DNA from 3 places in the Pseudomonas sp. 1L-B-1-E-C1 genome. Region 1 is predicted to be linked to each of the others. Evidence: riboswitches for the same ligand, from Rfam matches in the RefSeq annotation. Region 1 holds a riboswitch; each other region holds the start of a gene.
The links. A riboswitch is a leader RNA that binds a small molecule or an ion and turns the genes downstream of it on or off. The one in region 1 is predicted to bind cobalamin.

Region 1 (9,820 bases):
TGCTCGCGGTTGTCCTGATTTTGCAACACTGCCTGCACCTGGCTCAGGCGCTGGCTGAATTGCTCGCGGGCAGCCGTGCCTTCATCAGCGCCACCGTAAGCGTAGGCGCCCCAGTTCAGGTAAACCTCGGCGAGGTCTTCGCGGGTCTGCCACAGACGTCCGTCGATCGCGCCTTGCACACCGGCGCCGTAAGCACCCGGCTTGGCACCGAAGATGCGCCATCCGGCCTGACGCCGCGCGGTGTCCTCATTGACGCCCGCCTGCAACAGCGCTTCGCGCTCGGCACGCACTTTGGCGGCCATTGGATTCAAGTCATCCGGTTCGTCCAGCGCGGCCACCGCTTGCACGGCGGCGTCGAACAGGCGGATGAGGTTGGCGAATGCATCACGGAAAAAGCCCGAAACCCGCAGCGTCACGTCGACCCGCGGGCGATCGAGCAGACTCAGCGGCAGGATCTCGAAATCATCCACGCGCTGACTGCCCGTGGCCCAGACCGGACGCACGCCCATCAGCGCCATGGCCTGAGCAATGTCATCGCCGCCGGTGCGCATGGTCGCGGTGCCCCAGACGGACAGGCCGAGCTGGCGCAGGTGGTCGCCATGATCCTGCAAGTGCCGTTCAAGAATCAGCGTGGCGGACTGGAATCCGATGCGCCACGCGGTGGTGGTCGGCAGATTGCGCACGTCGACCGAGTAGAAATTGCGCCCGGTGGGCAGCACGTCGAGGCGGCCACGGCTGGGCGCACCGCTGGGGCCGGCCGGGACGAATCGACCGCTCAGGGCGTCGAGCAGACCGCGCATTTCCGCCGGCCCGCAAGCGTCGAGGCGTGGGGCGACGACTTCGCGCAGATGGTCGAGTATCGAATCAACTTCAGCCCACTCTGGCCCCTGTGGGAGCGAGCCTGCTCGCGAAAGCGGTGTGTCAGTCAATGAAGTATTGGCTGACACGACGCCTTCGCGAGCAAGCTCGCTCCCACATGGATCGTGCAGGGCTTGAGAAATCAGTTGCGTGGCGAATAGTTCGAGGCGTTCGCGGGTGTCGCCGGCGGTTCGCCAGATCTCATCGCTGACGGCCTGCAACTCGCTCGGTCGCGGGCCGTTCCACGGATCGGCCAATGTGCAATCCAGCGGATCGAAGCCCAATTCAAACGCCTTGGCCAGCGCCCGCAACAGGCTCGACTGCGCGCCCTTGCCGTCGCCGCGCGGAATCCGCAGCAGCGCCAGCAACGTGTCAATCCGCAAGCGCCCGCTGGGTGATTCGCCAAAGATGTGCAACCCATCGCGAATCTGCGATTCCTTCAGATCGCACAGATAAGTATCCAGACGCGGCAACCAGATCGCCGCATCAGCGTCGCTGTCCAGCGCCGCATCCAACTGCAATTCACGGTCGATTTGCGTGTCACGCACCAGTTGCAGAATGTCGCGCTGCAACTCGCGAGCACGGCGCGGATCGAGCAGTTGCGCCTCGTAATATTCATCGGCGAGCAACTCGAGATTGCGCAGCGGCCCGTAGGTTTCCGCGCGAGTCAGTGGCGGCATCAAGTGGTCGATGATCACCGCTTGCGTGCGCCGTTTGGCCTGGGCGCCCTCGCCCGGATCGTTGACGATAAACGGATAGATATTCGGCAGCGGCCCGAGCAGCGCGTCCGGCCAGCAATTCTCTGATAGACCGACTCCTTTGCCCGGCAGCCATTCGAGGTTGCCGTGCTTGCCGACATGGATCACGCCGTGGGCGCCGTAGGTAGTGCGCAACCAGAAATAGAACGCCAGATAGCCGTGCGGCGGCACCAGATCCGGGTCGTGATACACCGCGCTCGGATCGACCTGATAACCGCGTGCCGGCTGGATGCCAACGAAGGTCAGACCGAAGCGCAGCCCGGCGATCATCAGGCGACCGTCGCGGCACATCGGATCTTTGTCTGGCGATCCCCAACGTTCAAGCACCGCAGCGCGATTCGCTTCCGGCAGCGCGTTGAACATCGCCAGGTAATCGTCCATCGCCAGGCTCTGCTGGCACGGGCGCAGGTCGAGACTGTCGGGGTCGTTGCTGACCCCGCCGAGCAATTGCTGGATCAGCTCGGTGCCGCTGTCGGGTAACTCGGCAGTGATCGGATAACCGTGGTCGCGCAATGCACGGAGGATGTTCAGCGCCGCCGCCGGCGTATCGAGGCCGACACCGTTGCCAATGCGGCCATCGCGAGTCGGGTAGTTGGCGAGGATCAGCGCGATGCGTTTTTCGCCATTGGGCACGCGCGCCAGATCGATCCAGCGCCGCGCCAGTTCGGCGACGAAATCCATGCGTTCGGGCTGGGCGCGATAGCAGACCACATCGGACTGACTGCGCTCGCTGCGCCAGGCCAGATCCTTGAAGCTGATCGGCCGACTGATGATGCGCCCGTCGAGCTCCGGCAAGGCAATGTGCATCGCCAGATCTCGCGGCCCGAGGCCCTGCTCGCTATCGCGCCAGCCGGGCTCGTTGTCCTGGGCGCAGATTGCCTGGATCACCGGAATGTTGCGGCGAAACGGGCGCAGATGCGGCGCTTCGGGGCTGGACTGGGCAAAACCGGTGGTGTTGAGAATCATCCCGGCTTCGACTTCATCCAGCCAATCCTCGACTACCGACAGGCAGCCGGGCTCTTTCAGGCTGGCCACCGCCATCGGCAGCGGATTGAGCCCGGCCGCCTGCAAACGCTGGCAGAACACATCGATGAACGCGGTGTTCGCCGCTTGCAAGTGCGAGCGATAAAACAACAGCGCCGCCACCGGTTGATCGGGCAGCCATTCGGCTTGCCAGTCGCGCAGCGCAGCACTGGTTTTCTGTGGGTGATAAATAGCCGTGCGCGGCAGGGTCTGCGGCTCGCTCCATGGGTAATCACGAGCGAACCATTGGTTGCCCAGGCAACGGAAGAAATCCAGCGCATTGCCCATGCCGCCCTGACGCAGGAATTGCCAGAGAAGATCCCGTGCTTCGGCGCTGACCGTACTCAAGTCGCTGAGCTCGGGATCCGGACGGTCATCGCCGGGCACCAGAATCAGTTGCACGCCGCGTTCGGACAACTCGACCAGCCGCTCGACGCCGTAGCGCCAATAGGCGATGCCGCCGTGCAGCGAGATCAGAATGACCTTGGCGTGGCGCAGCACTTCGTCGACATACAGATCGACCGAAGCGTGATTCTGCACCTGCATCGGATTTGCCAGCCGCAGGCTCGGATAATCCTCGGGCAACTGCTGCGCGGCCTCGGCGAGCAGCGCCAGGCTGGAATCGCCGCTGCACAGGATCACCAGCTCGGCGGGGGTTTGGCCAAGGTCGGCAATGTTGTCATCCGAGACGAAACCGCCGGGCTGGGTCCTGAGCAGGTGCATGGCTTAAACGCTGAGCGCAGCGCGCAATTGCGCTTCGAGCTGCACGGCATCGAGCTCCTGACCGATCAACACCAGACGCGTGACACGCGCTTCTTCGGCACCCCACTGGCGGTCGAAATGCTTGTCGAAACGCGTGCCCACGCCCTGGATCAACAGGCGCATCGGCTTGTTCGGAATCGCCGCAAAACCTTTGACGCGGAGGATGCCGTGCTGCACCACCAATTGCGTCAGTGCGTCGAGGAGCAGGCTATCGTCGGCTTGCGGCAGTTCGATGGAGATCGAATCGAAGGCATCGTGATCGTGGTCGTCGTCATCGCCGTCATGGTGGTGATCGTGATGGCTGTGGCGACCATCGATGTGTTCCTCGGAGCCAGCGCCCAGACCGATCAACACATCCAGCGGCAAACGACCGTTGCTGGCTTCGATGATTTTTACCGCTGGCGGCAGTTCTTCGGCGACTTCAGCGCGCACGCGAGCCAGATCTTCCGGGCTGGTCTGGTCGGCCTTGTTGAGGATAACCAGATCGGCGCTGGCCAGTTGATCGGCGAACAGCTCGTGCAGTGGCGATTCGTGATCAAGGTTCGGATCGAGTTTGCGCTGGGCATCGACCTGATCCGGGAACGCGGCGAACGTGCCCGCGGCGACGGCCGGGCTGTCGACCACGGTAATCACCGCATCGACGGTGCAGGCACTGCGAATTTCCGGCCACTGGAAGGCTTGCACCAACGGCTTGGGCAGGGCCAGGCCCGAGGTTTCGATGAGGATGTGATCGAGGTCGCCGCGACGGGCGACCAGTTCGCGCATTACCGGAAAGAATTCTTCCTGCACCGTGCAGCACAGGCAGCCATTGGCCAACTCGTAGACGCGGCCGCTGGCTTCTTCTTCGGTGCAACCGATGGTGCATTGCTTGAGAATTTCACCGTCGATACCCAGCTCGCCAAACTCGTTGACGATCACCGCGATGCGCCGGCCCTGAGCGTTGTCGAGCATGTGTCGCAGCAGCGTGGTTTTGCCCGAACCGAGGAAACCGGTGACGATGGTGACGGGGAGTTTGGCCAGTGTTTTCATCGGTATGCCCTTTGGCAAGCGGCGGGCATACGGGACGAGAACCGGCAGCGCAGGTACGCGCCGGAAGCATTCGCCACCGGATCACCCCGCCCGGTTGTAGTGAGAATCTGTGACGAGGCAGGTCTCCTGGCTGACGGTGTTCAGGCGCGGGGCCTGGCATTCGTTGCGCCTTCCCGCTGGCTCATTGGCTGAGCTGGCAGTGGCGTGGCAACGAACCTCACCGTTCACAGTTGCGGGGGCAGCCGCGGCTTTGACCGCGTTCCCTTCTTAGCTTCGGCGCGTGCCGAAGAACCTCGAAAGCGCAAGGCTACGCATGGTGTGGGGATGGGTCAATGGGCGCAGGTGTTGAGCCTTGCGGTTGGGGGCATATCCGTTGCTGCGGGTGCTGCCGCTGGCGGTTTCGCTCTTACAGCGAGTCCCTTTTTCAAACGCCAAAAAGGAACCAAAAGGCTTTGCCCCGGCGTTCGGCCCACTCGCCGGGGCTCGGGGTTCCTTCGTTACGGGATCGATCCGGGCGCAGCGTCTCCGGTTTGCTTCGCTGCACCTCCTTCCGCTGTGTACGACTGCGTCGTACGGTCGCTACGCTCCCACCCCCGGATCAATCCCGTAACGAAGCCTGCCGAAGGGGCGAAAGATCAAGAGCCAAAGCAAAGCAAAAGCAAAAGCCAGATCAAAAGATCGCAGCCTTCGGCAGCTCCTACAGTTGGATCGCGTGCTACCTCAAGACCAGATCGGCTGCCAGGCCGCCTTCGCGAGCAGGCTCGCTCCCACAGAAAAGCAAAGCAGCGCAGCTGCCCGCGGCGAAGCCGCCCCACTCAACAATGAGCGTTAGCTCGAGTGCTTTTGATCTGCGGGCGACGTCGGAAGGCTGAGTGGAGGGATTGATCCGGGGGTGGGAGCGCAGCGACCGTCTGGCGCAGCCAGACACAGCGGAAGGAGGTGCAGCGAAGCAAACCGGAGCCGCTGCGCCCGGATCGATCCCGCAGCGAAGGAACCCGAGCCTGCGAGGGCCGAACGCAGGAGCAAGCCTTTTCGGTTACCTTTTCGGCGTTTGGAAAAGGTGACCCGCCGTAAGGGCGGAACCCTAAGCAGCCGTTACCGCAGCAATGGATATACACACAAAAACACCAGAAGAAATGCCCCCCCTCGCAGCACCAAAAACTCCCGGAAATTGACTAAAAACCCAAACCCATGTTCTCCTGCCCCCCTTGTTACGGGTGCCCTTCACAGGGTGAAACGGGAAACCGGTGAATCATGTGCTTTACTCAAAAGCCATGTCAGTCCGGTGCTGCCCCCGCAACGGTAAGCGAGCGAAGCGTCAAAGCCACTGTGCCCAGGCATGGGAAGGTGACGCTTGCAGGTCGGCGACAAGCCAACCCCTCGCGAGCCCGGAGACCGGCCCGCAACACCCAGCGCGCATAAGCGTAGCTGACCACAAACAAACCCGCGGTGGGCGGGCGCTGTTCGAAATCCCTGCGTGCGCGGCTCGCAGGGATTTTCATGCGCTCTATTCACCCGCTGACATTTCAGAGGGAAGCGCTATGTCGATCATCAGCAATACCGTCAGTCACACTGACCACATCTCCAGCACCACGACCTTGGGCCAACGCGTGACTGCCGCCCTCTTCGCCTCGATCCTTGGTGCCAGCCTGGTCTGGTTCGCCGGTTTCTCGCACATCGAGGCGGTGCACAACGCCGCCCACGATACCCGCCACAGCGCCGCCTTCCCGTGCCACTGAGGCCTGCCGACATGATCAAGCGTATTGCGCAAACCGCAGGCTTCGCCGGCCTGCTGGCTGCCCTGCTACTCACACTCTTGCAGAGTTTCTGGGTTTCACCGCTGATTCTTCAGGCCGAAACCTTTGAGAATTCCGCACCAGTCGCCGAAGTTCACGAACACGCCGCCGGTACCGCCGCCCACAGCCATGACGCTGAAGCGTGGGAGCCGGAAGATGGCTGGCAGCGCGTAGTCTCGACCACCGGTGGCAATCTGGTGGTGGCGGTCGGCTTCGCCTTGATGCTCGCAGGCCTTTACACCCTGCGCGCACCGACGAAAACCTCGCAAGGGCTGCTCTGGGGGCTGGCCGGTTACGCCACGTTCGTCCTCGCCCCGACACTGGGCCTGCCGCCTGAATTGCCGGGCACTGCGGCCGCCGATCTGACATCGCGGCAGATCTGGTGGATTGGCACCGCTGCTTCAACCGCTGTCGGTCTGGCATTGATCGCCTTCAGCCGTCACTGGCTGATGAAGATCCTCGGTGCGGCGATTCTCGCCGTGCCCCATGTGATCGGCGCGCCACAACCACAGGTGCATGCCATGCTCGCGCCCGAAGCATTGGAAACTCAATTCAAAATCGCTTCGCAGTTGACCAATGTCGCGTTCTGGCTGGCCTTGGGCCTGATCAGTGCGTGGTTGTTCCGCCGCAAGAGCGCAGGGCACGATCAGGCATGACCGATGACCGCGCAGCGCCGACCTTCGTGGTCGGCTTCGGCTGCCAGCGCGGCTGCCCGGCCAGCACGCTGCGCGCGTTACTTGATCAAGCCTTGCAGGCGCATCGCCTCGAACTTCGAGCGGTCAAGGCATTGGCCACTATCGATCTGAAGCGCGACGAACCGGGCCTGCTGGAACTGGCCACACAGCTGAACCTGCCCTTGCGGTATTTCAGCAGTGCCGAACTGGCCGTCTACCAGTCGCGCCTCAGCCATCATTCGCAGATCGCTTTCGAACGCACCGGTTGTTATGGCGTCGCCGAAAGCGCCGCATTGGCCGTGGCCGAGCAACTGATTCAGGCGCCGGCAAAATTGCTGATCTCCCGGCAAAAATATGCCCAGGCCACTCTGGCGTTGGCCGGCGCGGCATAAAATCCCGATAATCCCCGCCTGCGATCATGAGCACGCTTCATCTGCAGTGCGGCTGCGCTTCTTACCAAGGATTCAACGATGACCGTCTACTTCATCGGCGCCGGCCCCGGCGACCCGGAACTGATCACTGTCAAAGGCCAGCGCCTGATCCGCACCTGCCCGGTGATTATCTACGCCGGTTCGCTGGTGCCGGCAGCAGTGCTGGAAGGTCACCAGGCTGAAACCGTGGTCAATAGCGCTGAACTGCATCTGGAACAGATCATCGATGTGATCAAGACAGCCCATGCCAAAGGCCAGAATGTCGCGCGCGTGCATTCCGGCGATCCGGGTCTGTACGGAGCGATTGGCGAGCAGATCCGCTATTTGCGTGAGCTGAGCATTCCTTTCGAGATAATCCCTGGCGTCACTGCTACAGCGGCATGCGCAGCGCTGCTCGGTGCTGAACTCACCCTGCCAGACATCTCGCAAAGTGTGATTCTGACCCGTTACGCCGACAAGACCCCGATGCCCGCCGGCGAAGAACTGACCAGCCTGGCGCAACATGGCGCGACCATGGCCATTCATCTGGGGGTCAATCATCTGGAAAAGATACTGGTTGAACTGCTGCCGCATTACGGCGCGGATTGCCCGATCGCGGTGATTCACCGGGCGACGTGGCCGGACCAGGATTGGGTGGTGGGGACGCTGGCGGACATTGCCGGGAAGGTCGAGGCCAAGGGCTTTCGGCGCACGGCGCTGATTCTGGTCGGGCGGGTATTGGGTAGCGAGGTGTTCAGCGAATCATCGCTGTATCGCGCCGGGCATGCGCATCTTTACCGCCCTTGAAAACGCTTTCGCGAGCAGGCTCGCTCCCACATGGAATTACATTCAATTGTGGGAGCGAGCCTGCTCGCGAATAGGGTCGGCAAATGTTGCCCATAAAAAAACGGCGCTCACGGGGCGCCGTTTTTCATGTTCGCAGTGAACACCTTAGTAGTAGGCGTTTTCTTTCTGCGTGTGGTCGGTGACGTCGCGGACGCCTTTGAGCTCCGGGATACGCTCGAGCAAGGTGCGCTCGATGCCTTCCTTCAGCGTGACGTCCGCCTGGCCGCAGCCCTGGCAACCGCCGCCGAATTGCAGAACGGCGATGCCGTCTTCAACCACATCGATCAGGCTGACCTGGCCGCCGTGGCTGGCCAGCCCCGGGTTGATCTCGGTTTGCAGGTAGTAATTGATACGCTCGTTGACCGGGCTGTCGGCATTGACCATCGGCACTTTGGCGTTGGGCGCCTTGATGGTCAACTGACCACCCATGCGATCGGTAGCGTAGTCGACAACGGCGTCATCGAGAAACGCTTCGCTGAACGAATCGATGTACGCGGTGAAGCTTTTCAGCCCCAGCGCCGTATCTTCGGGTTTTTCTTCCCCCGGCTTGCAGTAGGCAATGCAGGTTTCGGCGTACTGGGTGCCAGGCTGGGTGATAAAGACGCGGATGCCGATGCCCGGGGTGTTCTGCTTGGAAAGCAGATCGGCCAGGTAATCATGGGCGGCGTCGGTAATAGTAATGGCGGTCATGGAAACTCCTCGCAGGCTTGGGCGCAGTTTACGCCAATCGGCGCGGCTGACAAAGTCCTAGTATTTTTGTCGGGAAAGAATCTCGGGCACACGCCTGCGAATACTCAAAGATTCTCGTACCGGTTCATATCCAGCACGCCCTCTTCCACCGAGTCGGTTTCATGGATGTACTGGCTCAGATCGTGGAAATACAGCCAGAACTGCGGATGACTGCGCCGAATGCCCCAGCGCTCGACGATCTTTTCGAACCGATTGGCATCCTTGGCGTTTTCCATGGCATCGACAAACGCCGGAACCTGTTCGGCCGGCACATTGAACATGAAGTTCGGATAGCTGGTGAGTACGCCCGGATAGATGGTGAGGGTGTCGAGCCCCGGCTGATAACGATGCGATTCACCGAGCAAAAATGCCACGTTGCTATGGGCGCGGTTGCGCAGCACGCTGTAGACCTCGCGCTTGCCGCTGGCGGTTTCGACGCGCAGCAAGGTCGCTTCGGGCATTTGCTCGATGACTTTCAGCCCGGCTGCCGGGCGCGAGGCCAGACGGCTCAAGGCCTGCTCGGCGTTCTGTAACGCCGGATCGATGTTCGGCCGCGAGCAATAAGCACCGTCACAGCGATTGATCGGATCCGGCCGCGCATTCAGATCGCCGTAGCGCGCAAGCAACTGCTGGGCAAAATCGCGTTTCGGGTCTTTTTCGTCGAGTTTCAGTGCGGTCGGTTTGTCGTCGTCGATCGCCTCGTAATCGAGCCACATCTTGAACTGGCCGCCATCCTGGTACCAATCATTGAGGTAGTCCTCGCGAGAATCGGCGGGCATCAGGCGCAGGAAGTTCTGCTCGGCGCCGTTGCGGATGAGGTCGAAATACAAACGGGTCTGCGCCTGATGGGAGACGTTGCCGAACACGTCGAAGTTGACCGCGAGCTGGTAATAGGTGCGTTCCAGCAGCGGATAGTCGAACAGCCACATCGTCTG
Region 2 (9,820 bases), on a different contig from region 1:
GAGCCTGCTCGCGAATGCGGTGTGTCATTCAACATTAATGGTGACTGACACACCGCATTCGCGAGCAGGCTCGCTCCCACAGGTTCGGGATTGTTCAATTGATCGGGGAATACCCTTCAATCTCATCCGGCCAAGCCGTCAGCACTTCAAACCCGCTCTCCGTCACCGCGACCATATGCTCCCACTGCGCCGACAATGAGCCGTCCTTGGTCAGCACGGTCCAGCCATCCGGCATGTTCTTCACATGGCGCTTGCCGGCATTGAGCATCGGTTCCACGGTGAAAATCATCCCGGCCTTGAGCTTCAGTCCCTGACCGGGAAAGCCGTAATGCAGGATTTGCGGTTCATCGTGATAGACCTTGCCGATGCCGTGACCGCAATACTCGCGGACCACGCTGAAGCCCTCCGCCTCCGCCAGGCGCTGGATCGCGTGACCGATATCGCCCAGCGTCGCGCCCGGTTTCACCGCACGAATCCCCGCGCACATCGCCTCGTAGGTGGTCTTGATCAGGTGCTGCGCTTCGGCGGTCGCCTCACCCACCACGTACATACGGCTGGTATCACCGAACCAGCCGTCCTTGATCACGGCGATGTCGAGGTTGACGATGTCGCCGTCCTTCAACGGCGAGCCCGACGGAATCCCGTGACACACCACATCGTTGACCGATGCACAGACGGTTTTCGGGAAACCGTGATAACCGACGTTGGCCGGCACCGCCTTCTGCACATTGACGATGTAATCGTTGCATAGTCGGTCGAGCTCATCGGTGGTCACGCCAGCCTTCACATGCGGCACCAGCATTGCCAGCACTTCGGCAGCCAGTTTGCCGGCGGCGCGGGATTTTTCGATGTCGGCCGGGGTGTTGATCCTGATCTGGTTTCTCATGCGCTGACGGCTTCCTGGGTCAGTTGATGCAGATCCAGTCCGCCGTTCTGTTCGGCGCGGATCAGCAGGCGGCAAATGGCGCTGTGGTCGAGGTTGGGGTGCAGTTCGGCGAGCATGCCGATGCGCATCCAGTGCTCGGCCTGCGCGTTGATCGAGCGACTGAGTGCGTTGCTGGAGATGCGCAGATTTTCGTGCATGTCCTCTGAAATCTTTACGATGCCCATATATGAATCCAATACGATATGTATATGGTTCGTATACTAGCCAAACATTGCCCACGATTGCAAACGCTCCGCCATGGAAACACGGCAGATTCGGCTCCCCTTCAGCGGCCTGATCGACTAACATGCCCGCGCCGGTTTCCACACGGAATTAACAGGGAATCCGAAATGCTTGCACAGCATCAATCGGAACTGCCCCCGCAACTGTAGGTGCCGAGCCTGCTCCTCGACTGCCACTGGTTAACCCCGGGAAGGCTGGAGCATGGCGATGACGCATCAGTCAGGAGACCTGCCGGCACAGTGACTGACTAACCGGCGGGGTGTCCGGGAAGGACATCGTGCCGTGCGCATTTTCCCCGTGCCGGCCTTGCGCAATTTCCACGACCGCGCCCGAGGTGTGTTTCCAGACCGTACCCGCCCGCTCCCGTACGGTTCCCCTGGAGACTGCCCCATGCTGCTGCCCCGCGTTGCCACCCTGCTCACCGGTCTGAGCCTTTGCGCCCTCGCGCAAGCGGCGCCGACCGCGTATCCGCTCACCGTGGAAAACTGCGGCAGCAGCCTGACCTTTCAACACGCACCCACTCGCACGGTAACTATCGGCCAGGCCGGCACCGAGATGCTCTACGCCTTGGGTCTGGGCGACAAGGTCGTCGGCACTTCGCTGTGGTTCAACGACGTGCTGGGCACATACAAAGCGCAAAACAATACGATCGAGCGCCTCGCCGATAACGAGCCGAGTTTCGAAGCGGTGATCGGCAAACGCCCGGAGCTGGTTGCCGTCGAGCTGGAATGGATGGTCGGCCCGCAAGGCGCGGTCGGCACCCGCGAGCAGTTCCATGAACTGAAGATTCCGACCTACCTGCTGCCCTCCGATTGCGAAGCCAAGGATAACCTCGTCGGTGCGGACGGCACGCGGCTGGCGCCGTTTCGCATCGACAGCATCTACAAAGGCGTAAGCCAACTGGCGGCGATTTTCGACGTGCAGGTGCGTGGCGAACAGCTCAATGAGCAGCTCAAGGCCAGCCTCGCGCAATCGATCGCCACCGCGAAAAACCAGCAGCGCAAAGACGTCAGCGCCCTGGTGTGGTTCTCCAGCGCCGAGATGGACATCGAGCCGTTCGTGGCCGGGCACAAAGGTGTTCCCGATTTCATGCTCAGCACCCTCGGCGTGCGCAACATCGTCGAGTCGGATGAAGAATGGCCGACCGTTGGTTGGGAAACCATCGCCAAGGCCAACCCGACGTTCCTGGTCATCGCGCGCATGGATCGCCGGCGTTTCCCGGCGGACGATTATCAGAAGAAACTCGCATTCCTGCGCAGTGATCCGGTGACGCGCAACATGGACGCGGTCAAGCACAACCGCATCATCATCCTCGACGCCATGGCCATGCAGGCCAGCCTGCGCACCTTCGATGGCCTCGCGCAACTGGCTAGCGCCATCAACGGCTACGACCTGTCGCAATGAGCAGACGCCTGATCCGTGCCCTGCTGGTTCTGTTGACGCTGTCGGCCGCGCTGCTCGGCGGCGTGGCCATTGGTGAGACTTCAATCGAGCCGAGCGTGGTGTTGCAGGTGCTGGCGAACAAGCTCTGGGGTGGCGGTTATGTGCTCGACCCGATCGACGAAGGCATCGTCTGGAACTATCGCCTGACCCGCGCGCTGGTCGCGGCGGCCTGTGGTGCCGGCTTGGCGACGTGCGGGGTAATCCTGCAATCGCTGCTGCGCAATCCGTTGGCCGATCCGTATCTGCTGGGGATTTCCGCGGGAGCCTCGACCGGCGCGGTGATGGTCGCCCTGCTCGGCGTCGGCGCCGGAGCGATCTCGCTGTCGGCCGGTGCCTTTGCCGGTGCGGTGACTGCATTCGTACTGGTGATTCTGTTGGCGCGGGTCAGCGGCTCGGCGAGCGGCACCGGGCAGATCATTCTTGCCGGGATCGCCGGCTCGCAGCTGTTCAACGCCCTCACCGCTTTTCTGATCACCCGCTCGGCCAGTTCGGAACAGGCGCGCGGCATCATGTTCTGGCTGTTGGGCAATCTCGGTGGTGTGCGCTGGCCGTCGGTGTGGCTGGCGGTGCCGGTAGCGCTGCTGGGTCTGGTGGTGTGCCTGTGGCATCGCCGGGCGCTGGATGCGTTCACCTTTGGCGCGGATTCGGCGGCCTCTCTCGGCATTCCGGTACGCCGTGTGCAGATTCTATTGATTGGCTGCGCCGCGCTGGTCACGGCGGTGATGGTGTCGATCGTCGGCTCGATCGGTTTCGTCGGCCTGGTGATTCCTCACGCCGCGCGGTTGTTGCTCGGCACAGGTCATGCGCGCCTGCTGCCGGCCAGTGCGCTGGGCGGCGCGGTGTTTCTGATTGCCGCCGATGTGCTGTCGCGCACCCTGATCAAGGGTCAGGTGATTCCGGTCGGCGTGATCACCGCGCTGGTCGGCGCACCGGTGTTCGCGCTGATTCTGGTGGGTCGGAGATCGGCGCGATGAACCCGGTTCTGAGTTGTGCTGGTGTGGGCTTCAAGGTGCGTGGTGCCGAGTTGCTCAATGATGTCAGTCTCGATGTGCAGCGCGGCGAAACCCTCGGTATCGTTGGCCCGAACGGCTCCGGCAAATCCACTTTGCTGAAACTGCTCGCCGGCCTGCGTGAACCGAGCACAGGCCAAGTGCAGCTCGACGGCCAGGCGCTTTGCAAATTGTCCCGGCGCAGCATCGCGCAAACGCTCGCCGTGGTTGAACAGCAGGCCGATACCGACGATGGCATCCGCGTGTTCGACGCCGTGGCGCTCGGGCGCACGCCGTGGTTGTCGGCGCTGCAACCGTGGTCGCCGGCCGATGACGCCATCGTCGAGCAAGCGCTGGTCGACGTCGACGCCGTGCATCTGCGCAACCGCCTCTGGCGCAGCCTCTCCGGCGGTGAACGCCAGCGCGTGCACATCGCCCGCGCCTTGGCGCAGCGCCCGCAGATTCTGCTGCTCGACGAACCGGCCAACCACCTCGACATCCAGCATCAATTGAGCATTCTGCAAGTGGTGCGCGCACTGCCGGTGACTACGCTGATCGCCCTGCACGACCTCAATCAGGCACTCAAGTGCGATCGCCTGGCGGTGCTGGAACGCGGGCGGCTGGTGGCATTGGGCGAGCCGCTGCAAGTGCTGACGCCGGAGCGCTTACAAACGACCTTCGGGGTCAGGGCGCACTATCTGACGGATCCGTTCGATGGTGCGCAGATATTGCGTTTTCATTCATGAACGATTGCATGTGCGTGGTCTGCCAGACCGGGTCCTTATCGACCTGAACAATGGCGAAACCCTGGCGCTGCCAGAACTCGATGGCGCCCGGCAGAAACGGATGGGTGTGCAGGTAGATCAGCTCCACGCCGTTGGCCAGCGCGTGTTCCTTCAACGCTCGATACAGCGCGCCTGCAAGACCCGAGCGGCGCTGAGAAGGCAGGACGAACAGGCGCACGACTTCCACCACTTTCAGGGTGGGATAGGCGAGTTCCGGGAAGCGTCGGTCGTAGGGCAAATAACCGATCGAGGCGACGATCTGCCCTGCATGACGAGCGATCAGAAAGCAGCCTGCGCCGTGCAGATAAACCTCGGCGAAACGCGCCAGATCGTCAGGCGTGCCGGAGGCGCTGAGTTTGGGAAACAGCTCGGCGCGGGCCTTGAGGGTGAAATCGAGGATGGCCGGGATGTCGGCTTCAGAGGCGGCTTGAATGACTGGCTGCGGGTCCATGGGTGCGGGAGGTACCTGGGTTGCGGTGGGTCACGGTAACAATTGCCCTTTCAAGATGCCATGGGCAAACCTGCCCTCGAATCATGTACAAGAACCTGTGGGAGCGAGCCTGCTCGCGAAGGCGTCAGGTCATTCGACATTGATGTCGATTGACACACCGCTTTCGCGAGCAGGCTCGCTCCCACAGGGGTTATGTATTTCAAGACCGTAAAATCAGGCCCACTCTTTGCGCAGTTGCCGCGCGGCTGTGACCATGTGCACCAACGCCGCTTCGGTTTCTGGCCAGGCACGGGTTTTCAGGCCGCAATCCGGATTGACCCACAGACGCTCAGCCGGAATGCGCCGGGCAGCTTTGCGCAGCAGCCCGACCATCTCCGCCACATCTGGAATGCGTGGCGAGTGAATGTCGTACACGCCCGGGCCGATGTCGTTCGGGTAGGCGAACGCTTCAAATGCCTCGAGCAGTTCCATGTCCGACCGTGAGGTTTCGATGGTGATGACATCGGCGTCCATCGCCGCGATCGACTCGATCACATCGTTGAACTCGCTGTAGCACATGTGCGTATGGATCTGCGTCTCGTCGCGCACGCCGGAGGCGCACAGGCGGAACGCTTCGCTCGCCCAGTGCAGATACGCCGGCCACTGCGCCCGGCGTAACGGCAAGCCCTCACGGAACGCCGCTTCGTCGATCTGCACGATGTTGATTCCGGCGGCTTCCAGATCATTGACTTCATCACGGATCGCCAGCGCCAGTTGTCGTGCCTGGACCTCACGGCTGACGTCTTCGCGAGGGAACGACCACATGAGCATGGTCACCGGACCGGTCAGCATGCCTTTCATGATCTTGTCGGTCAGGCTTTGGGCGTAGCGGATCCACTCGACCGTCATTGCTTGCGGGCGGCTCAGGTCGCCGAAAATCACCGCCGGTTTCACGCAACGCGAACCGTAGCTCTGCACCCAGCCGAAGCGGGTAAAAGCGTAGCCATCGAGTTGTTCGGCGAAATACTCGACCATGTCGTTACGCTCAGCCTCACCGTGCACCAGCACATCCAGCCCGAGGCGCTCCTGAATTTCCACCGCGTGGCGGATTTCGCTGTGCATGGCGTCGGTGTAATCTGCCGCGCTGAGCTTGCCCTGCTTGTAGGCCTGACGCGCCAGACGAATCGCCGCCGTTTGCGGAAACGAGCCAATGGTGGTGGTCGGGAACAGCGGCAGATCAAGCTTGCGTCGCTGTTTGGCAATGCGCTGGGCAAACGGCGATTGACGTTGCGCATCGTAGGCCGTGATCGCCGCTACCCGTGCTTGCACCGCCGGTTTGTGAATGCGCGGCGAGGCGGCGCGACTGGTCTGCACCGCACGGCTCTGCGCCAATGCGCGCAGCACCTGCGGCGCTTCCGGCTCGCTGACCGCCTGGGCGAGCACGGCGACCTCTTCGCACTTCTGCACGGCAAACGCCAGCCAGCTTTTCAGTTCGGCATCGAGCTGGTCTTCACGACTCAGGTCCACCGGGCTGTGCAGCAACGAACAGGACGGCGCCACCCACAAACGATCACCCAGACGCTCATGGGCATGACGCAGCGTCGCCAGCGCGTTCTGCAGATCGCAGCGCCAGACGTTACGACCGTTGACCACACCGAGGGACAGCACTTTGTAGGCCGGCAGGCGATCCAGAATGGTCGGGTACTGATCCGGGGCGCGCACCAGATCGATGTGCAGGCCATCGACCGGCAGGTTCGCTGCCAGGCCGAGGTTTTCTTCCAGGCCACCAAAGTAGGTGGCGAGCAGTTTTTTCAGCGGATCGCGCTGGATCTGGTTGTAGGCGCGCTCGAAGGCATTCTTCCAGTCCTGCGGCAGATCGAGCACCAGGATCGGCTCATCGATCTGCACCCACTCCACGCCCAGTGCCGCCAGCCGCGCAAAGATCTGCCCGTACAGCGGCAGCAGGCGATCGAGCAAATCGAGCTTGTCGAAATCGGCGCCTTTGGTTTTGCCCAGCCACAGATAGGTCAACGGGCCGATGATCACCGGTTTGACGTTGTGCCCCAGCGCACGGGCTTCTTCGGTTTCTTCAAACAACTGCTCCCAACCCAGCTGGAACTGTTGATCAGCGCTGAATTCCGGCACGAGGTAGTGATAGTTGGTGTCGAACCACTTGGTCATCTCCTGAGCGGGAGCGCCGCCGCAGCAAGCGGTGCTGACACCCCGGGCCATGCTGAACAGGGTTTGCAGCGTAGCTTTGCCGTGGTGCGGGCGGAAGCGCTCGGGGATCACGCCGAACATCAGCGAGTGGGTCAGCACCTGGTCGTACCAGGCGAAATCGCCGACCGGCAGCAAGTCGATGCCGGCGTTTTTCTGCAGATCCCAATGGGCCTTGCGCAGCTCACGCCCGACCTCACGCAGGCCCGCTTCGTTCAGTTCTCCTTTCCAGAACGCCTCTTGCGCTTTCTTCAGTTCGCGGTCGCGACCGATGCGCGGAAATCCAAGGGAATGGGCCAGTGCCATGAGAACAACTCCAGGTGCTTATTCGATGGCGGCCATTGTCGGGAACGGCGCTTGATGAAACAAACTCAATCTATTCTTGATCATCACAAGTTCTACTCATGCAAGATTCCGCGCGCAGGTGCCGCCGAAGGCTGCGATCTTCAGGCTGCGGGACGCAGAGCGTCCCCGGCGGCATTCCCACGCAGAGCGTGGGAACGATCATAACTGCCACGCCCAGATCAAGCTTTTGTCGCGGCGAAGACGCCCTTTGAATACTCGATGACGCCTCGCTGTAAACACGTTCGAACTGTTCCGGCAGCTTGGCAAATTCGTTCTATCGTTAGATCCAAATGGCTGGATTTCTGAGGGATTAAAGGTTGCGAGGGAAGATGTCTGCGCCTAAGTTGCACGCGAGTCTTTTCCCCGCGATCGGAACGCGATCAACACCATAAAGAGGTGAAGAAATGTCGAAGGAATCACGCCCTGCCGTGCTTGGGCTGATAGGCAATACTCCGCTGGTTCAGGTCACCCGTTTTGATACCGGACCGTGCACGCTGTTTCTCAAACTCGAATCGCAGAATCCCGGCGGCTCGATCAAGGACCGCATCGGTCTGGCGATGATCGACGCCGCTGAACGTGACGGCCGCCTGCAACCGGGCGGCACGATTGTCGAGGCCACCGCCGGCAACACTGGCCTGGGTCTGGCACTGGTCGGCCGTGCCAAAGGCTATCGCGTGGTGCTGGTGGTGCCGGACAAGATGTCCACCGAGAAAGTCCTGCACTTGAAGGCCATGGGCGCCGAAGTGCACATCACCCGCTCCGATGTCGGCAAGGGTCATCCCGAGTATTACCAGGACGTCGCCGCGCGTTTGGCCAAGGATATTCCCGGGGCGTTTTTCGCCGATCAGTTCAATAATCCCGCCAACCCGCTGGCCCATGAATGCAGCACCGCGCCGGAGATCTGGGCGCAGACCGAACATGATCTGGACGCCATCGTCGTCGGTGTCGGTTCGGCCGGGACGCTTACCGGGCTGAGTCGTTTCTTCAAGCGCGTGCAACCGGATCTGGAAATGGTCCTCGCCGATCCGATAGGCTCGGTGATGGCGCAATACAGCCGCGACGGCACCTTGCCGACGCCCGGTTCGTGGGCGGTCGAGGGTATCGGCGAAGACTTCATTCCGTCGATTACCGACCTGTCCAGCGTGCGTCACGCCTATTCGATCAGCGATGCAGAAAGCTTCGATCACGCCCGCCAGTTGCTCAAGGCCGAGGGCATTCTCGGTGGCTCATCGACCGGCACCCTGTTCGCTGCCGCGCTGCGTTATTGCCGTGAACAGACCGAGCCGAAACGCGTGGTCAGTTTTGTCTGCGACACCGGCACGCGTTACCTGTCGAAGGTCTACAACGACCAGTGGATGACCGATCAAGGCCTGTTGCAACGCAAGGGCTACGGCGATTTGCGCGACTTGATCGCCCGGCGTTTCGAGGACGGCCGGGTGATCAGCGTCGGCCCTGACGACACCCTGCTCACCGCGTTCCAGCGCATGCGTCTGGCGGATGTTTCGCAACTGCCGGTGCTGATCGAAGGCAAGCAACTGGTGGGCGTGATCGACGAGTCCGACATCCTGCTCGGCGTGCATGAAGACGCCGCCCGCTTCAGCCAGTCGGTGTCCAGCGTGATGACCGACAAACTGCAAACCCTCGCCCCGGCTGCGACCCTGGCCGAGCTGGAAGCGGTGCTCAGCCGCGGCCTCGTTGCGATCATCGCCGACGCCTCCGGCTTCCATGGCCTGATCACCCGCACCGACATGCTCAACCAATTACGGAGATCCCTTGCATGAGTCAGCACGACGATAAATCCCAAGGCTTCGCCACCCGGGTGATCCACGCCGGGCAGGAGCCGGACCCGACCACCGGCGCGCTGATGCCGCCGATCTACGCTAACTCCACCTACCTGCAAGACAGCCCCGGCGTGCACAAGGGTTTCGACTACGGCCGCTCGCACAACCCGACGCGCTTCGCCCTGGAACGCTGTGTCGCCGACCTCGAAGGCGGCACCCGCGCATTCGCCTTCGCCTCAGGGCTGGCGGCGATTTCCACGGTGCTGGAATTACTCGATGCCGGCTCGCACATCGTCTCCGGTAACGACTTGTACGGCGGCACGTTCCGCCTGTTCGACAAGGTCCGCCAGCGCAGCGCCGGGCATCGCTTCAGCTTCGTCGATCTGGCCGACCTGTCGGCGTTCGAAGCCTCGCTGCAGGACGACACGCGCATGGTCATGGTCGAAACCCCGACCAATCCGCTGCTGAGTCTGTCGGACCTGGCCGGAATCGCGCGCATCTGCCGCGCTCGCGGGATCATCTGCGTCGCCGACAACACCTTCGCCAGCCCGTACATCCAGCGTCCGCTCGAGTTGGGTTTCGACATCGTCCTGCACTCGACCACCAAATACCTCAACGGCCACTCCGACGTGATTGGTGGCATCGCCGTGGTCGGGCAGAAC
Region 3 (9,820 bases), on a different contig from region 1:
CCTCACGCGAGTTTCGAGGGGCCCGGCTGTTGCCGGTCTGCGAAGGCGCGCGATTTTATCAGGCTTGAGGGGCAGCGGCCATCCTCGCACCGACGGGCAGGGCCATATCGGCGGAAATTTTTTGCAATCGCTGCGTATGACTGCCTGTATAAGGTGTGGCGATTAACCGTCTATCGTTAGAACTGTGCAAAAACTTACCGCCACCGTGTGAATGTTTTGCGAGAGCTGGGGGTCACAGCCTTGCTCAAACGGTTCACGCGGCGTGTTCCAGCCGCTCCTGTCGACGGGAATTTTCCATGCGTTTTTGTAAATTATTGTTTGTAGGCTGCCTGACACTGGTCAGCCTGGCGAGCCATGCCGAAAACCTCAAAGGCCTGTACCAGGTCCGTCAGCCGGTCAGCGGCCAGGCTGCGGAAGAGCGCGATCGCGCCACGCAGGCAGCGCTCGATACCCTGGTGCTGCGCCTGACCGGCGACCCGAAAGCCGCGCAGAATCCGGGACTGGCGCCGATTCGCAAGGATCCGCAGCAGATCATCAGCCAGTTCGGTTTCGATGCCGGCCCCCCGGAAGTGCTGAAAGTCGACTTCGATCCGGCAACCACCGAGCAGGCCTTGCGCCGGGCCGGGTTGCCGGTGTGGGGCGCCAGTCGGCCGTCGATCCTCGGCTGGTGGCTGAACGATTCGACTGAAGGTGCAAGTCTGGTCGGTGATGGTCAGGCCGCAGCCTCAACATTGCGCACAGCCGCGCAACATCGCGGTTTGCCGCTGCGTTTGCCGCTGGCTGATCTCAGCGAGCAACTGGTGGCCACCGCGCCGGCGCTGGAAAGCGCTGATCCCGCGACCCTGCGCAGTGCTTCGGAACGCTACAACGCTGACGCCCTGCTCGCGGTGCACGCCCGCGAAGAGGGCGGGCAGTGGCAGGCCAAATGGCGCTTGTGGCTGGGTGATCAGAAAGAGGCCGGCAGCGTGCAGGGCGCCGACCAGGCTGCCGTTGCCGATGCGGTGATGCTGGCGGTGGCCGAGCGGCTGGCGCCGCGATTTGTCGCCAAGCCCGGCGCATCGGGTCAGCAGACGCTGGAAGTGCAGGGCATGAATCTGGAGCATTACGCGGCGCTGCTGCGGTTACTCGAACCGTTCGGTGTGCGTCTGCAAAGCGTACAGGGCGATCGCATCGTCTATCGGGTCAATGGCAGCGCCGATCAGTTGCGCGCGCAATTGTCGCTCGCGAAGCTGCAGGAGTTGCCTGCCGAGGCGCCGGCTCCATTGGCACCTGTGCAGCCAGCAGTCGAGGGTGCGCCTGCGGTTGCAGCGCCAACCCCGGCATCGGTGGCACCGTCGTTGCGGTTTCGCTGGTAAGTCTTTCCTTATATAGAAGCATCAGGAGTGGTAAATGGCCGATACGCGGCGTTGGTTCTGGCTCGGTGGGGTAGTCCTGCTTTGCGCGTTTGTATGGTTGCTGCACCCGATCCTCACGCCGTTTCTGGTCGCGTTGTTGCTGGCATATCTGTTCGATCCGCTGGTGGATCGTCTGGAACGGCTCGGTTTGTCGCGAACCTGGGGCGTGATCGCCGTGTTTGCCTTGTTCACCCTGATCGTGACTGCGTTGATGCTGGTGCTGGTGCCGATGCTCGCCAAACAGTTGCTGCGCTTGTATGAGCTGGCGCCGCAAATGCTCGACTGGTTGCAGCACACCGCTGTGCCGTGGGCGCAAGCGAAATTGGGTTTGTCGGACGGTTTCTGGAAATTCGACAAGGTCAAAGCCGCGATCAGCGAGCACATGGGTCAGACCACCGACATCGTCGGCGTGGTGCTGAGTCAGGCGACGGCCTCGAGCTTGGCACTGATCGGCTGGCTGGCAAATCTGGTACTGATACCGGTGGTGAGCTTCTACCTGTTGCGCGACTGGGACGTGATGATGGCTAAGATCCGCAGCCTGCTGCCGCGTGATCGCGAAGAGCGCGTGGTGGCGCTGGCGGGTGAGTGCCACGAGGTACTCGGCGCATTCGTGCGTGGCCAGTTGCTGGTGATGGTTGCGCTGGGCGTAATCTACGCCGCTGGTCTGATGATCGTCGGCCTCGAGCTGGGGCTGTTGATCGGCCTGATTGCCGGGCTCGCCGCGATTGTGCCGTACATGGGTTTCGTCATTGGCATCGGTGCGGCGCTGATCGCCGGGTTGTTCCAGTTCGGTGGCGATCTGTACCCGATGGTCGGGATTGTCGCGGTGTTCATGGTCGGTCAGGCGCTGGAAGGCATGGTGCTGACGCCGTTGCTGGTGGGGGACCGTATCGGTCTGCACCCGGTGGCGGTGATTTTCGCGATTCTCGCGGGTGGCGAATTATTCGGGTTCACCGGCGTGCTGCTGGCGCTGCCGGTGGCCGCGGTGATCATGGTGCTGGTGCGGCACGTCCACGTTCTGTACAAGGATTCCGGGATCTACAGCGGCGTCGACGAACCCGAGCTGTAACGAAGCAGGGCGGCCCGGCGCTTCGCCGGGCTGGCCTGTGGCCTGCACGCGAGGGCGCCAGAGAATCCTTCACAAAACCGGTGCGTCAACGCAAACCTTTGATTTTGCTTGGAGTCTGTCGCATTGTGCGCTCAGCCTCACGGGTATAAACTTCGCCAACTTTACACAGAGGCCACTAACGGTTCCTTTGAGAACTGTTCAGTCAGCATGAAACCGATTCAGCTGCCCCTAGGTGTGCGTCTGCGTGACGACGCCACCTTCATCAACTACTACCCAGGCGCCAATGCCGCTGCACTCGGCTATGTCGAGCGTCTCTGCGAAGCCGACGCCGGGTGGACGGAGAGCCTGATCTACCTGTGGGGCAAGCACGGCGTCGGGCGCACGCATCTGTTGCAGGCCGCGTGCCTGCGCTTCGAGCAGATGGGCGAACCGGCGGTATATCTGCCGCTGGCTGAGTTGATGGATCGCGGCGTGGAAATCCTCGACAACCTTGAACAGTACGAACTGGTCTGCCTGGATGATTTGCAGGTGATCGCCGGCAAGGCGGACTGGGAAGAGGCGATGTTTCATCTGTTCAACCGTCTGCGTGACAGCGGCCGGCGCCTGCTGATCGCCGCCTCCACTTCACCGCGCGAATTGCCAGTGAAGCTGGCTGACCTGAAATCACGCCTGACCCTGGCGCTGATCTTCCAGATGCGCCCACTTTCCGATGAAGACAAATTGCGTGCGTTGCAATTGCGCGCCTCGCGTCGTGGTCTGCACCTGACCGATGAGGTTGGGCACTTCATTCTCACTCGAGGCACGCGCAGCATGAGCGCGTTGTTTGATCTGCTTGAGCAGCTCGATCAGGCTTCTCTGCAGGCGCAACGCAAGCTGACCATTCCCTTTCTCAAGGAAACCCTGGGCTGGTGATAGTGGGCTTTTGCCAGCTTTCAGGCGCCAGAAAACCCTGTTCCAAGGGTCGCTTCACCGGCCAGGCGGATTAAGCGCTTAGATGTAAACGCGAAACCGGGAAGTCACATAAAGTTCGATTGAATTTGCAAATGAGGACGATAGCGGGCATAGTCTCGGCTTCTTTACAACTACCAGCCACGGTCGTGCCCATGCTAAAGCGCTTCGCACCCCTCGTGCCTCTCGCACTCGTTACCCTGTTATTCGGTTGTGCTGCTCATTCTCCGGTTCAAGAGCCGCCGCAACAGGTCAAGAATTCTGCTACTGCCCAGTCCTCCGTTATTTACCAGGAAGAGCTGGACACCGAAAAAGAACTCAACCAGTTCAACGGCAGCAAGCCTTATCAGCTGCCTGTGCTGGCTGACAGCATCCTCGAACGCGGCATGTCCCTGATCGGTACCCGTTACCGGTTCGGCGGTACTTCTGAAGCCGGCTTCGATTGCAGCGGTTTCATTGGTTACCTGTTCCGCGAAGAGGCGGGCATGAACCTGCCTCGCTCCACTCGCGAAATGATCAACGTTGACGCGCCGCTGGTGTCGCGCAGCAACCTTGAGCCGGGTGATCTGCTGTTCTTCGCAACCAATGGTCGTCGCGGTCGTGTCAGTCACGCCGGGATCTACCTGGGCGACAACCAGTTCATCCACTCCAGCAGTCGTCGCAGCGGCGGTGTTCGCATCGACAGCCTGGGTGACAGCTATTGGAGCAAGACCTTCATCGAAGCCAAGCGTGCACTCGCCATGGCGCCGACCGTGGTCACCGCTCGCAAGTAAGCCCGATGTCGCTGCGTTCGCGGCGACAAAACGGTCCGGCAACGGAGTAGACCTAAACTTTACAAGGTGAAGTTAAAGTCTTACTTGAAGTTTGCCGCGTAGCCGCTAGAATCCTGAATCTATATTGATGGCAAACCGCCTGCGTGATGACGCAGGCGGTTTTGTTTCTGTCCATTCGGCAGAGAAAGCCGCAGCCAGATCAGGATGTTCTGCTTATGACGATGTCGGCCCGCCTCACCTTGATCCTTTGCGCCGCGCTGCTCAGCGCCTGCGCCAGCCGTACACCGCCGCCAGCCCCCGTGGTTCGCGCGCCGATCGTGTTCGGTCCTTCCCAGGCTTTTTCCCCCGTTGCTGAAGATGTGCTGTTCCGTGCCTTAGGCCTGGTCGGTACGCCATACCGTTGGGGCGGCAACACGCCGGATTCCGGTTTCGATTGCAGTGGCCTGATCGGTTTCGTCTACCGCGACGCTGCGGGGATTTCGCTGCCACGCTCGACCCGCGAAATGATCGTCATGCAGGCGCCGAATGTTGGCAAGGAAGGCTTGCAGACCGGCGACCTGATCTTCTTCGCCACCAATGGCGGCTCGCAGGTCAGTCATGCGGGAATTTACGTAGGTGAGGGGCGCTTCGTGCATGCACCGGCCACGGGCGGCACGGTCAAGCTCGACAGCCTGTCGAAGACTTATTGGCAGAAAGCCTATTTGAGCGCCAAGCGAGTGTTGCAGCCGGGGCAGTTGGCGCATAACCCTTAGTAAAGGCAACACAAAGACCAATGTGGGAGCGAGCTTGCTCGCGAAGGCGGTGTGTCATTCAATTCAATATTGACTGATCCGACGCTTTCGCGAGCAAGCTCGCTCCCACAGTTGTTATGTGTCGAGCGGTAAGTTATTTGGCAGAAGACACTCGCCAAATTTTGTTCCCGACATCATCCGCCACCAGCAAGCCACCTTGCTGGTCGATCACCACGCCCACCGGGCGGCCCAATGCGTTCTCGTCCTTGTCGAGGAAGCCGGTCAGCACATCCACCGGTTGCCCGGTCGGTTTGCCGCCAGTGAACGGCACGAAAATCACCTTGTAGCCACTGTGCGGTTTGCGGTTCCACGAGCCGTGCTGGCCAATGAACGCGCCTTCCTTGAATTGCGCCGGCAGGCTGTTGCCTTCGGCGAAGGTCAGGCCCAGCGAAGCAGTGTGCGGGCCAACGGCGTAATCAGGCGCGATGGCCTTGGCCACCAGATCGAGGTTCTGCGGTTTGACCCGCACATCGACATGTTGTCCGTAGTAGCTGAACGGCCAGCCATAGAACCCGCCGTCCTTGACCGAGGTGATGTAGTCCGGCACCAGATCGCTGCCGATTTCGTCACGCTCGTTGACCGCCGTCCACAGTGCGCCGCTGGTGGGTTCCCAGGCGAGGCCATTGGGGTTGCGGATGCCCGATGCGAAGATCCGGTGATTGCCGGTTGCGCGATCGACTTCCCAGATAGCCGCGCGGCCTTCTTCCTGATCCAGACCGTTTTCGCCGACGTTACTGTTCGAGCCAACGGTGACGTAGAGCTTGTTGCCGTCCTTGCTGGCGATGACGTTTTTGGTCCAGTGGTGATTCAACGTGCCACCCGGCAGGTCGACGACTTTGATCGGCTGGGTCTTGATCTCGGTCGCGCCCGGCTCGTAGTTGAAGCGCAGCAGGCGATCGGTGTCGGCCACGTACAAGTCGTTGCCGACCAGTGTCATGCCAAACGGCGAGTTGAGGTTCTGCAGAAACACCGTGCGGGTTTCTGCGACGCCATCGTGGTCGGCGTCACGCAGCAGGGTGATGCGGTTCGGGCTCGGCACGCCAGCGCCGGCCTTGCCCATGACCTTTTTCATCACCCAGCCGCGAATGCCTTTGCTGTCATCGGGCTTGGGCGGGGCGTTGGTTTCCGCCACCAGTACGTCACCGTTGGGCAGCACATACAGCCAGCGCGGGTGATCGAGGCCTTCGGCAAACGCCGCGACCTGGGTGCCGGCCACTGCGGTCGGCTTCGCGCCGTCCGGCCAGCCCACCGCCGGGGCGATGTTCACTGTCGGGATCAGCGTCTTGTTCGGTTCGGGCAGTTTCGGTGACGGGCCGGTGCCGTCAGAGACTTGCAGGCTGGAGGTTTCACCGCAGGCGGCGAGCCCGCCAGCGACGGCGATGATGAGAGCGAATTGGGCCTTGCGCATTGCTGATCTTCCCTATGAATGCATTCCTAATCATAGAGGAGGGCGCAGCCCCGATGGTTCAACTGCTCAGCCGCGGGCTTCTTTGAACAGCACGGCGATGCCCGGATGATAGTTGCCCGCTTCGCTGCGAAACTTGCGATAGGCATAGGGGAAATACCAGGCCACGGCGCAGGTGTGCTCTTTTTGCAGGTCGTCGACCATATCCTGCAGCTCTTCGGGACTGGCGCTGTGCTGGGTTTTTTGCGGGGCAATGAACAGGCAGCCGAGCTTGAGATCGCTGGCGTAGCTGATGCGCTTGGCATCAAGGGTGATGTCGAGCAAGGCCTGGCTCAGGTTGAGGTTGTTGACCCGTGGCCAGCGTTGCGTGGCCTGAATGAACGCGCGGTCTTCGCTACCGGCAATCAGCAGGTCGGCGCGGGCATTACGCTCGCCTTCTTCGTTCTGTTTGCGTGTAGCCGTGTCGCTCAACGTCACCATTTCAGCCATCCACGCCGCTGCCGAGAGCAGGCCGAGATTGGCTTTTTCGTCGTGCCAGTAGGGCGTGTCGTTGTCGCCGCGCACGCTGTTGTAGCGATCGATACAGTCAAACCAGCGTTCCAGCACCGGGCGCAGGAATTCCAGGCGCGGGTTGCTGATGATCATGCCTTGCATCGTCGTCATCCTTATTGTTGTTGTAGATGTTTCGAGAAAACATGGCTCTTTGATATCACTTGTCACAGTTTGGCACAAGGTTGCCGCTGGACAATTAATCAGCGGCACTTATTCGCGCTCGAGACGCCTGTTTAATTGACGCTCCATCCCCAACCCTCTAACCTTCGCCGCTTGTTTCAGGTGCTCTGTGACCCAGTGTCGACAGAGTGAAACAGGGAAGCCGGTGAGGGTGGTCTTCAAGCGAAGCCACGACGATCCCGGCGCTGCCCCCGCAACGGTAAATGAGTGAAGACTGCGCCTTGAGCCACTGCCTCGAAAGAAGCGGGAAGGCGCGCAGTCCGGCAGATGCCGCTCATGAGCCCGGAGACCGGCCTGATCCATCTCAGCGGCATCACGGTGGGCGATGCCAGGCTTTTTGCCGTCTATTCTTGTGCCTGCCCGCCGTTATCCAGCCTCAACGGAGAGCTCCCCCATGACTGATTCCCCCGAGCACGACGAACGCCATCTGGCGCGCATGCAGCGCAAGAAAGCCGTGATCGACGAACGCATCGCCAATTCGCCCGACGAGTGCGGCCTGGTGCTGGTGCTGACCGGCAACGGCAAAGGCAAGAGCAGTTCGGCGTTCGGCATGCTCGCCCGTGCCATGGGCCACGGCATGCAGTGCGGTGTGGTGCAGTTCATCAAGGGCCGCAACAGCACCGGCGAGGAATTGTTCTTCCGCCGCTTCCCCGAGCAGGTGCGTTTCCACGTCATGGGTGAAGGCTTCACCTGGGAAACCCAGGATCGCCAGCGCGACATCGCGGCTGCGACCGCGGCCTGGGAAGTCTCCCGCGAATTGTTGCGTGACCCGGCGATCGGACTGGTGGTGCTCGACGAGTTGAACATCGCCCTCAAGCACGGCTACCTCGATCTCGATCAGGTGCTCAGCGATTTGCAGGCGCGCCCGCCGATGCAACATGTGGTCGTCACCGGTCGCGGCGCCAAGCCGGAAATGATCGAGATGGGCGACACGGTTACCGAAATGGGCATGCTCAAGCACGCTTTCCAGGCCGGGATCAAAGCGCAGAAAGGCGTCGAACTTTGAAGCAACCACGTCACTGCCCGGCGGTGCTCATCGCCGCGCCGGCCTCCGGCCAGGGCAAGACCACCGTCACCGCTGCGCTCGCCCGTTTGCATCGCAATCAGGGGCGCAAGGTGCGCGTGTTCAAATGCGGCCCGGACTTTCTCGACCCGATGATTCTCGAGCGCGCCAGCGGTGCGCCGGTGTATCAACTGGACATGTGGATGGTCGGCGAGCAGGAAAGTCGCCGGCTGTTGTGGGAAGCCGCCGCCGAGGCTGATCTGATTCTGATCGAAGGCGTGATGGGCCTGTTCGACGGCACGCCATCCAGCGCTGACCTGGCGCGCCACTTCGGCGTGCCGGTGCTCGGCGTGATCGACGGCACTGCCATGGCGCAGACCTTCGGCGCTTTGGCGCTGGGCCTGGCGAAGTATCAGCCGGACTTGCCGTTCGCCGGCGTGCTGGCCAATCGCGTCGGCACCTTGCGCCATGCGCAATTGCTCGAAGGCAGCCTCACCGAAGGTTTGCGCTGGTACGGCGCACTGTCCCGCGAGACCGGCATCGAATTGCCGAGCCGCCACCTCGGTCTGGTCCAGGCCAGCGAATTGAATGATCTGGATCTGCGTCTCGATGCGGCCGCCGATGCACTGGCCAGCAGCTGCGAAGTCGCGCTGCCACCGGCCGTGGAATTCGCCGCGCCTGACGCTATCGCTGCCGAGCCTCTATTAAAGGGTGTGCGCATCGCCGTCGCCCGCGACGAAGCCTTCGCCTTCACCTATGGCGCCAGCCTCGATCTGCTGCGGGCGATGGGTGCCGAGCTGCAGTTCTTCTCGCCGATCCGCGACACGCAATTGCCCGCTGCAGACAGCCTGTATCTGCCGGGCGGTTATCCGGAGTTGCACCACGTCGCGCTGGCGCAAAACACCTCAATGCTTGCAGCGATCCGCGCGCACCATGCGGCGGGCAAGCCGTTGCTCGCTGAATGTGGCGGGATGCTTTATCTGCTCGATTCGCTGACTGATGTCGAAGGCAGCCGCGCGGAATTGGTCGGGTTGCTCAAGGGCGATGCGGTGATGCAGAAGCGTCTCGCGGCGCTGGCGTTGCAGGCGGTTGAATTGCCGGAAGGGTCTTTGCGTGGGCATACCTATCATCATTCGCTGACCACCACTGAGCTGGCGCCGATTGCCCGGGGCTTGAGCCCGAATGGCGGGCGTGGCGCCGAGGCGGTTTATCGTGAGGGGCGGATGACGGCTTCTTATGTGCACTTTTATTTTCCGTCGAATCCGGTGGCTGTCGCTGCGCTGTTTGCGCCGAACTTTGAAACCGCTATCGCGAGCAGGCTCACTCCTGCAATGGATCACCTGAACCCTGTGGGAGCGAGCTTGCTCGCGAAAGGGCCATGACCGACAACACATTCTCCGAAGCCGAACGCGCTGCGGTCTACAAAGCCATCGCCGAACGCCGCGACATGCGCCACTTCACCGGTGGCAGCGTCGAGCCGCAGCTGCTGCGACGTTTGTTGGAAGCCGCCCATCAAGCGCCAAGTGTCGGCCTGATGCAGCCCTGGCGCTTCATCCGCATCAGCGATCGCGCTTTGCGCGGGCAGATCCGCGATCTGGTGGAAGAAGAACGCATCCGCACCGCCGAAGCTCTCGGCGAGCGCAGCGATGAGTTCATGCAGCTCAAGGTCGAAGGCATCAACGATTGCGCCGAAGTGCTGGTAGCG

Region 2: it holds a riboswitch for cobalamin, as region 1 does, so the genes downstream of both, AC0Z4S_RS17690 (ABC transporter substrate-binding protein) here and AC0Z4S_RS01795 (CbtB domain-containing protein) in region 1, are expected to answer to the same signal.
Region 3: it holds a riboswitch for cobalamin, as region 1 does, so the genes downstream of both, cobO (cob(I)yrinic acid a,c-diamide adenosyltransferase) here and AC0Z4S_RS01795 (CbtB domain-containing protein) in region 1, are expected to answer to the same signal.

Annotation. Positions count from the first base shown of each region.
Region 1 covers NZ_JBXAWN010000001.1:430,264-440,083, reverse strand. Annotated here, with positions in the region: gene cobN (cobaltochelatase subunit CobN) at 1-3,362, opposite strand, end outside; gene cobW (cobalamin biosynthesis protein CobW) at 3,366-4,430, opposite strand; cobalamin riboswitch at 4,530-4,741, opposite strand; cobalamin riboswitch at 5,629-5,848, shown strand; gene AC0Z4S_RS01795 (CbtB domain-containing protein) at 5,972-6,169, shown strand; gene AC0Z4S_RS01790 (CbtA family protein) at 6,181-6,882, shown strand; gene AC0Z4S_RS01785 (cobalamin biosynthesis protein) at 6,879-7,292, shown strand; gene cobM (precorrin-4 C(11)-methyltransferase) at 7,371-8,117, shown strand; gene nfuA (Fe-S biogenesis protein NfuA) at 8,262-8,846, opposite strand; gene AC0Z4S_RS01770 (fatty acid cis/trans isomerase) at 8,951-9,820, opposite strand, start outside.
Region 2 covers NZ_JBXAWN010000009.1:277,314-287,133, forward strand. Annotated here, with positions in the region: gene map (type I methionyl aminopeptidase) at 95-886, opposite strand; gene AC0Z4S_RS17685 (ParD-like family protein) at 883-1,110, opposite strand; cobalamin riboswitch at 1,226-1,418, shown strand; gene AC0Z4S_RS17690 (ABC transporter substrate-binding protein) at 1,559-2,572, shown strand; gene AC0Z4S_RS17695 (FecCD family ABC transporter permease) at 2,569-3,585, shown strand; gene AC0Z4S_RS17700 (ABC transporter ATP-binding protein) at 3,582-4,346, shown strand; gene AC0Z4S_RS17705 (GNAT family N-acetyltransferase) at 4,285-4,836, opposite strand; gene metE (5-methyltetrahydropteroyltriglutamate--homocysteine S-methyltransferase) at 5,050-7,338, opposite strand; gene AC0Z4S_RS17715 (pyridoxal-phosphate dependent enzyme) at 7,782-9,158, shown strand; gene AC0Z4S_RS17720 (cystathionine gamma-synthase) at 9,155-9,820, shown strand, end outside.
Region 3 covers NZ_JBXAWN010000012.1:181,654-191,473, forward strand. Annotated here, with positions in the region: gene AC0Z4S_RS21300 (DUF2066 domain-containing protein) at 297-1,355, shown strand; gene AC0Z4S_RS21305 (AI-2E family transporter) at 1,390-2,463, shown strand; gene hda (DnaA regulatory inactivator Hda) at 2,671-3,375, shown strand; gene AC0Z4S_RS21315 (C40 family peptidase) at 3,567-4,184, shown strand; gene AC0Z4S_RS21320 (C40 family peptidase) at 4,400-4,936, shown strand; gene AC0Z4S_RS21325 (PQQ-dependent sugar dehydrogenase) at 5,070-6,383, opposite strand; gene AC0Z4S_RS21330 (hypothetical protein) at 6,450-7,034, opposite strand; cobalamin riboswitch at 7,196-7,424, shown strand; gene cobO (cob(I)yrinic acid a,c-diamide adenosyltransferase) at 7,507-8,118, shown strand; gene AC0Z4S_RS21340 (cobyrinic acid a,c-diamide synthase CobB) at 8,115-9,497, shown strand; gene bluB (5,6-dimethylbenzimidazole synthase) at 9,494-9,820, shown strand, end outside.